One region of the Chryseobacterium sp. MA9 genome, then DNA from elsewhere that is predicted to be linked to it. Evidence: riboswitches for the same ligand, from Rfam matches in the RefSeq annotation. Region 1 holds a riboswitch; the other holds the start of a gene.

What was found. Region 1 has a riboswitch for cobalamin ahead of metE (5-methyltetrahydropteroyltriglutamate--homocysteine S-methyltransferase). Riboswitches for the same ligand answer to the same signal wherever they lie in the genome.
Region 2: linked by a shared signal. The riboswitch ahead of KIK00_RS17350 (TonB-dependent siderophore receptor) and the one ahead of metE (5-methyltetrahydropteroyltriglutamate--homocysteine S-methyltransferase) in region 1 are both predicted to bind cobalamin.

The regions. Positions count from the first base shown of each region.
Region 1 is NZ_CP075170.1:504,922-509,123, reverse strand. It holds gene metE (5-methyltetrahydropteroyltriglutamate--homocysteine S-methyltransferase) at 1-2,009, opposite strand, end outside; cobalamin riboswitch at 2,186-2,372, opposite strand; gene KIK00_RS02300 (Lrp/AsnC family transcriptional regulator) at 2,568-3,029, shown strand; gene KIK00_RS02295 (hypothetical protein) at 3,113-3,655, opposite strand; gene KIK00_RS02290 (hypothetical protein) at 3,754-4,122, opposite strand; gene KIK00_RS02285 (dihydrofolate reductase family protein) at 4,171-4,202, opposite strand, start outside.
Region 2 is NZ_CP075170.1:3,811,979-3,816,180, reverse strand. It holds gene KIK00_RS17350 (TonB-dependent siderophore receptor) at 1-1,703, opposite strand, end outside; cobalamin riboswitch at 1,812-1,998, opposite strand; gene KIK00_RS17345 (transporter) at 2,091-3,038, opposite strand; gene KIK00_RS17340 (cytochrome-c peroxidase) at 3,051-4,100, opposite strand; gene KIK00_RS17335 (MbnP family protein) at 4,093-4,202, opposite strand, start outside.

The sequences.
Region 1 (4,202 bases):
GCATCCATATCGGCAATGTTTTCAATAATATCATTGAACTCTGAGTAGCACATATGGGTATGAATCTGGGTGGCATCTTCTACTCCGCTTGCTGAAATTCTGAAAGCTTCTACGGCCCATTTCAGGTAGTTCTGCCAATCTGTTTTTCGTAATGGAAGCCCTTCTCTTATTGCAGGCTCGTCAATCTGAATAATTCTGATTCCTGCTTTTTCAAGATCTACCACCTCATCACGGATGGCCAGAGCAATCTGCTTACATGTTTCGGAACGAGGCTGATCATCACGAACAAATGACCATTGTAAAATCGTAACAGGGCCTGTCAGCATTCCTTTTACCCATTTTTCAGTTTGTGACTGTGCATATTGAGACCAATATACCGTCATAGGAGTCGGGCGGGAAACATCACCGAAGATCACAGGAGGTTTTACACAACGGCTTCCATAGCTCTGTACCCATCCATTCTTTGTAAACACAAAACCTTCCAGCTGTTCCCCGAAATATTCAACCATATCGTTACGTTCAAATTCCCCGTGAACCAATACATCTATTCCAATTTCTTCCTGCCAGTTAATCGTTCTTTGGGTTTCTTCTTTCAGTAATATATCATACTGTTCAGCCGTCAGCTCTCCTTTCTTGAATTTTGCTCTCCAGCTTCTTACCTCCATTGTCTGTGGAAATGATCCGATCGTAGTAGTTGGGAATAAAGGCAGCTGCAATACTTTCTGCTGTTCTTCTTTACGGATTTTGAAAGTATTTATCCTTTGCGCATCTTTTTCAGTGACAGCATTCGCTCTTTGCTTTACCTCATCATTATGAATAAGAGTGGATGTTTTTCTGCTTGCAATTGCTTTTTTATTTTCTTCAAAAGATGCAAGAATCTGTTCATTTTCTGTTCCGGATGCCAGTTCTTTAAGCGTTACAACTTCTGTCACTTTTTGTTTTGCAAAAGCAAGCCAGTTTTTAATTTCCGGATTAAGACTGGTTTCAAAATCCAGATCACATGGCGAATGAAGCAATGAAGAGGAAGGAGCAATCAAAATCCTTTCTGATCCTAATTTCTCAACTGCTTTATTGATGAAAGACAAGGACTTTTCAAAATCATTTTTCCAGATATTCCTTCCGTCAACCACTCCTAATGAAAGGTTTAAGCTTTCCGGAATAATATTCAGAATACCGTCTAATTGTTCAGGATTTCTTACCAGATCTATATGTAAAACATCCACGGGAAGTGATGCTGCCAGCAACCCATTATCATTTAATCCTTCAAAATAAGTGGCAACAATAAATTTAAGTTTCGGGAAACGTTTTCTTATTTCGGCGTAAACAAAATGATATGTTTCTTTTGCTTTCTCCGTTAAATCCAATGCTAAAAAAGGTTCATCAAACTGAATCCACTCTGCACCCTGTTCCTGAAGTTTTGTTAAGATACCTGTATATACGGGAAGAAGGTTTGCAGCCAGATCCAGTTTATCAAATCCTTCTTCTTTCTCTTTTCCTAATAACAGATAAGAAACCAGCCCAATAATTACAGGTTTTGCATTGATTCCTGCCTGTTTTGCTCCTGCAAATTCATTGAAAATTTTATCTGAACTCAATTTAAACTGCTGGTTTTTATAAAACTCGGGAACGATATAGTGATAGTTGGTATCGAACCATTTTGTCATTTCCATCGCAGTGATGTCCAATCCATCTTTCTGGCAGCCTCTTGCCATAGCAAAATAAAGATCCAGTTCAGAATTGTTCTTTTTAAGCACTACTTCATGGTAACGCGTAGGAATTGCCCCTACCACAAGGCTCATATCCAATACCTGATCATAGTATGAAAAATCATTACACGGAATAAGATCTATTCCTGCTTCTTTCTGAATGTTCCAGTTTTGATTACAGATATTTCTGCCTGTATTCAGAAGTTCTTCCAAAAGGATTTTACCTGACCAATACTGCTCGCAGGCTTTTTTGAGTTCTCTTTTGCTACCAATACGCGGATAGCCAAGAATGTGAGTTTGCATTTTTTTTACTTTTTAATTAAACTTAATGGTAAAGTCTTTTTAAAATGCTTCGGAATGTTTTAACGGATAAAAATTTCTGGAATCATGATATAACAAACAACACAGTTTCCCTTACAGAGAAAATGTATGAATCTGATATATCATCTGTATGACCCAAAAGCTTCAGACCGCGAAAGCATTGTCAATTCAGTAAAGGCAGGTCTCCTGACTTGTAACAGTTTCCGTCATCCTTCCCGTTTTTGGCAGTGGATATGCAAGGACAGAAACCTTCGGTATGTTACTTACAGTTGCGCGACAGCTCGTGATTCACACACGATTCCCTATTAATCTACGTTAAGTAAAACCTTTCCTGTTTGATGAAGTATCTCTAAAGAACTGTACTTTTACCTCTAACGATAGTCATCAGTAAAAGTTTTTAATTTTGCGTAAAATTAACAATACAGAATAAATACACAATTAAAGCCAATTAATTAAGCAAAATAAACTTTTAAAAACAGTAATAAAAGCATAAAATTCTTTAAATTTGACTGTTTTTATAATCTAAAAGAATAATATTCTGTGGAACAACTCGATGATAAGGATGTACAGCTGCTCAGGCTGCTCCAGAAAAATGCAAAACTGACCGTTAAAGAGCTTGCAAAGGAAGTGAACCTCTCCACTTCACCGGTTTTTGAAAGAGTAAAAAGATTGGAACAGGAAGGGTTTGTGAAAAGATATGCAGCTGTTCTTGATGCCGAAAAGCTCAACCGTGGGTTTACGGTTTTCTGCCAAATCAAGCTGAAAATTCACGACAGATCTGTGGGGTATGATTTTGTGAAAGAAATTTTAGAAATTGAAGAAGTTGCGGAATGTTACAATATTTCCGGAGATTTTGATTTCCTTCTGAAAGTTCAGGTGCGGGATATGAAACATTACCAGGATTTTGTATTTAACAAACTGGGATCTGTAGATTCTATCGGGAGTACCCACAGTACATTTGTCATGGCTGAAGTGAAAAACAATCATGGAATCACTATATAATAAAAATAGAAAATTGAGAATTAAAAATAGTATGGCTTAGCCCGTTAGACATCATATTTAATTTTTTAATTCTCAATTTTGATTTAATTAGCAGCCGGGTCAATAAGTTCTGTGGTAAGACCTAAAGATTTTAGCAGGTTTTTATTATCAAAAAGTAAGGTTGCATAATGTTTTCCTTTCTTAAAAACCAGTTTTGAACCTCCTGGAAATTCACTTCCTGCATCAAGTTTTTTTGTTTTAGCATTGTATTTACTGAACCTAGTTTTGCTGTCCTGCAATGTGCTTTTATTCATAATAAGACCAAATGGAAGTCCTTCTATCACTACAGGTTTATTGTCTGAAATGGTAAAAAACATTTCATTAACAGCATTATTTACTCCCAGGCTGCAGTATAGCTCCAAACCTGTTTTTATAGGCCATTTTGCATACTTTTCCTCATTGGCATCTTCATAAAACACAGTTTTTACATTCAATGCTTTTGAGATTTTATCGGTATTCTGTGGAAAAATAAATTCTGTATTTTTATCCAATAAGGAGCTTAGAACTGCTGTTTTCTGTGAAAATGCATTGATACTTACCAGTTGAAAAAAGAAGGTTAAGATGAAAGTTAATGATTTCGTCTTCATGGATTATTTAAAATTTTAATGATTTGAAAGTTAAAGGTATTAAAATTTTGATTAAAACCATATTTTAAGCAATTTCTACATCGTTTTTCTGTTTTTTGCTATTTCTTTTCCTGTAAATTAAACACCGTGCCGGCAGGATCTGTAATCCAGTGCATATTGTCAGGAAGCTCTTCAATCTCGTCACAGGTTTCTACTCCATTCGATTGCAGGTATTCTGTAGCTTTTTCTACATTGGGAACTATAAGCTGCAGCCAGGTTTCAGAATGAGTATAATTATCTACACAATCTAACCAGATAATGTTATTCCCGAATTTTACTTCATGGGTTCTGGAAACAGTTGAATTATTAATCGGTTTTTCTTCAACATTCAGTTGTAAAATGTCCCTGTAAAAAGCAATCGTTTTTTCATATTTGCTTTTTGGAATTTTTATGGCAATATTTATTCCTGCTTCAAATTTTGCATCCATATTGTAGGTTTAACAGTGGTAAAAAATAAAATTAATTAAGACATCCATTTATACTTCAACATTGCCTGTCACAATCTCAC
Region 2 (4,202 bases), 1.7 Mb from region 1:
GGATCAGTCATATCTCTTGCGCTTTGGTAAGTGTAGGAAAGCAATGGTCTTAACTTTACTTGTCCCATCTGCAATTCAGTCTGAAGATTTACATCGGCTCCTATGATTTCCACCATTCCAAGGTTCATCATCAGCCAGCGGAACATGCTTCCGTTAGGAGCTGCAACAATCTTATCCTGTACCTTGTTGTAATAACCGTCTACTTTAGCATAAAAGCTTTTAAAGAAACGGTTGTTATAATTCTTCTGGTAAGTAAATCCTATATCATACTGATTGGTGAATTCCGGTTTCAGGTAAGTATTTCCGATATTGGTATAATACAAATCATTGAAGGTTGGAAGTCGGAAAATCCTTTTATAGAAAGCTCTTAGAGTAAGCTCGGGAATACTTTCCGGCTGATAGCTCATAAATACGGCAGGTGTCCATTCTCTGCTGTCTCCGGGTCTTTTATTTTTTCTTACTTCTTCAAAAGTAAAAGTTCCTAAAAGGCTACCCAGAATTTTGAATCTGTTCCACTGATACGTTGTTGCCAATGCTACCAATGTGGTGTAGCGTGTAGGATAAGAAAAGTTATCCAGATTGGCATCCAGATTATTGTACTGAAAATCCCCACTCAGGCTGACATCCCAATTGGGTGTGATAGAATAGATATTAGACGAGGAAAGATAGAGCTCTCGCTGGATATAGGTATTATCGGTATGAATAATTGACTGCGAGCGAACCGTGTCCATGAAATGGGTATAATCATAGGCAAATTTTGCTTTCAGCTGTGTTTCAAATTTGGGAAACAGTTTTTTCCGCAGGTTGGCCTGTACGAAATAATTTTCATCAGAAAATCTCGCTCCTCTTCCTCCAAAACGGCCATTCACAATAGGAGCAGGCATTCCACGGTCTGAAATATAACCATAGCCTCTTACATTCCAGCTTCCGTTGTTTAAAGTTCCGTTTATTGAAGTTTCAAAACGTTTTGCTTTGATATCTGAGTCCTGCCTCTTTGCGATAGTATCATAGGCCTTTTGTCCATCAGGATATTTCTTTGCATACCGAAACCTGTAAATTCCGTCACTTTGCATGAATTCTCCACTGAAGCTGGCAGAAATTCTATCTGAAATTTTCTGCTCCAATCGGAAAGACGGATTAAAGAGATCAATGGAAGCACTTTTGGCTCTTAACACAAGATTGGTTTTCCGTGTTCCTTTAAATACAGGCGTTTTGGGCTGTAAATAGATTGACCCCGAAGAACCGAAGTCTTTTGCCGGTTGGAAAATCTCACTTTTCTGTCCGTTGTATAATGATATTTCTTCCAGATCGTCCAAGGAATATCTTCCCAGGTCAACGAGTCCATTTTGGGCATTCCCCAGTTGAATCCCATCATAGAAAACACCTACATGCTGACTACCCATACTACGGATATTGATGGTTTTTAAACCTCCCAATCCTCCATAGTCTTTGATTTGCACTCCGGAAAAATACCGCAATGCATCTGCTACAGAGTGACTGCTAAGTCTTTCCAGCTGTTCGCCTTGTAGGGTTTGTGCCGGAAGAATTTCTTTAAAATTTTTCTTGTAAAGGCTGATCACCTTGATGGATTCTTCCTGAAGACTGTCTTTTTTCTTGGTTTGAGAAGACAAAAGTTGAGATGTTAACACCAGTATTGTGAAAACAGCTTTATAAATTGTTGAAGTAATTAGTTTTGCCGTCATTAGCTCATTTAGGATAATGATGACGCTAATGGGTATAAGAATACAAAGACAAAGCACAGCTGTCACTGCGCAGAATCATTGATGTCCTAAGCTTTATTCCACGAAAGCGTCAAACGATTATTTTCTGGCAGGTCTTCTGACTTACTCCATTTTTGAAATCCTTCCCATTAAAAAAACAGTGGATATATTCTTCAAAAATCTTGGTGCGGAGCTTACAGCAGCGGGTCTGTTCCGGATTTTCACCGGATTCCCTTTTAAGAGCTTTTTATGGCTCACCAAATTTCGGCAAAGATAAAGAATTATTCCTAACCCCCAATTAAAATCATGATTCATAAACAATTAAAGCTCCCGAAGGAGCTTTAACATCTTTTCATTAAGGGTTTCATTTTAAATTCCAATATTCAGGAATACACTGAATCTTGATTTTGCTTCAATATCTCCTCCTGCCAGATGAGTATACATCGGAAGCATTACTTCACTTCCCAGGCTCAGTTTTTTATAAGAAGCTTCAAATCCCAGTTTGCCATACAAAGCACTTCCTGCAGTATTGGGAAGCGCTTCATCAAACTGTTTATTCTGAGCATAAACTTCTCCCTGAGCACCTGTTTTTACAGAAAAAATGGATTTTTCATTTCCCGCAACCTGATAAAAACCCGTCGCAGCATAGTTCCATTGGTTTCCAAAACGGTAATTTTTCTTATTCTCAGTTTTGATGGTATAGTCTGTATTGACCAATACTGCCACTTTATTTTTCTGAAATTTATAGTTCAAAGCCGCCTGATAATCCCAGCTGCCTGTTCCCAACTGAAAACTTGGATTAACACCAGACGCTCCTTTTTCGTCAAATTTTCCTAAAGGAATTTTCACACCCAAACCTCCGCTCAGATGATGAAAATTATCTTTAGAGCTCATCAGCTGGTAAATTCCCATCAGATTCAGATCACCTATACCATTGATCTTGATATCTCCCTGCATCATTTTCTTTTCATGGAAATGGAATGGCAGACTTGCATATACGCTCAGTTTTTTAGTCAATGGAATTTTCCCCCAAAGCTGAAGGGTATTGAAATACTGATCCTGAGTAAGGTCTTTTACAAATAAGTTTTCCTTTGCTTTGTAATGTTGTGCAAAATATTTGATTCCGATAAACTGTGGATTCAGTAAAGATTCAGAACCAGATGATCCGTTACCAGCTGCACAACCACAGGCATCACAATCATCATCAAAATCGAATCTGCTAAAGGTATCCGGAGCAATATATGCACTGTCTCTAATAATCTTTGCCTGATACTGATTAAACAGGATCAAACTTACTATCAATATAATCTTCTTCATGTTTTCTATAAATTATTCTGCAAATTTTGGATTGGATATAAAACTTTTATCCGATAATGTTTTCAGAAATGCGATAATTGACTGTTTTTCCTGACTGTTCATGGCAATTCCTACATGACCGTTCTGCTTCAGCTGCGGATCAAGATTAGCATTATCTTCCACCTGATCTGAATAGAAATTGAGTACCGCCTCTAAGCTGTAAAATCTTCCGTCATGCATATAAGGTGCTGTATATTCTACATTTCTTAAACTCGGAACACGAAATTTCATCCAATCAACCTGATTAAGGGAAACTCTGTAACGTCCTGCATCCTTGAATTCTGTATTGTAATACATTCCCGTGTTTCTGAAGCTTTCATCGGTAAATAATTCTCCGCTATGGCAAGAAGCACATTTCTGATTAAATAATGCCATTCCCTGAGATTCCCCTGAAGTCAATTGTTCTTTTCCCTGCTTGAATCTGTCGTATTTTGAATCTGCAGAAATTAAAGAAGCCATAAACTGTGATAATGCTTTTAAAATTCTTTCGCCAGTAATAGTTTCGTCTCCATATGCTTCTCTGAACAGCTTTTTATATTTCTGATCATCTTTAATCTTTGAAATTGCTTCTGGTATGGAGCTGTCCATTTCATTGACGTCTGTAATTGGGCTAATGGGCTGTTCATTCAGATTATGAATTACACCGTCCCACATATATCTTTTCAAAAAAGCCATATTCTGAATAGGTGGAGCATTCCTGATTCCTATTCTGTCATCTACACCATGGCTTACGGTATGCCCGTGATGGGTGAATGCATTTTCCTGAATATGACAAAAACCGCATGAAATGGTATTATTTCGGGAAAGCCTTCCTTCATAGAATAATTTTCGTCCCAGTTCTACTCCATTTTTGGTTACCGGATTCATCGTTTTATCAAAAGTCATTTCCGGGAAATACGAAGGAAACTGCAGATTGTAGGCTTCATCTTTTTCCAACGGCTGGATCACCTCATCAGAACAGGAAATACAGCTCAATACGAATACAAGCAGAAGTAATAACGTTTTAACAAAAAGATTAATCATTGTGAACGTGGTCTACTTTAAACATTTTTGTAAGATTATTGGTAACGTCTATCAGGTGTTGATTGGAACCCATCAGCATATCATTGCCTGTGGCAAGAGTAA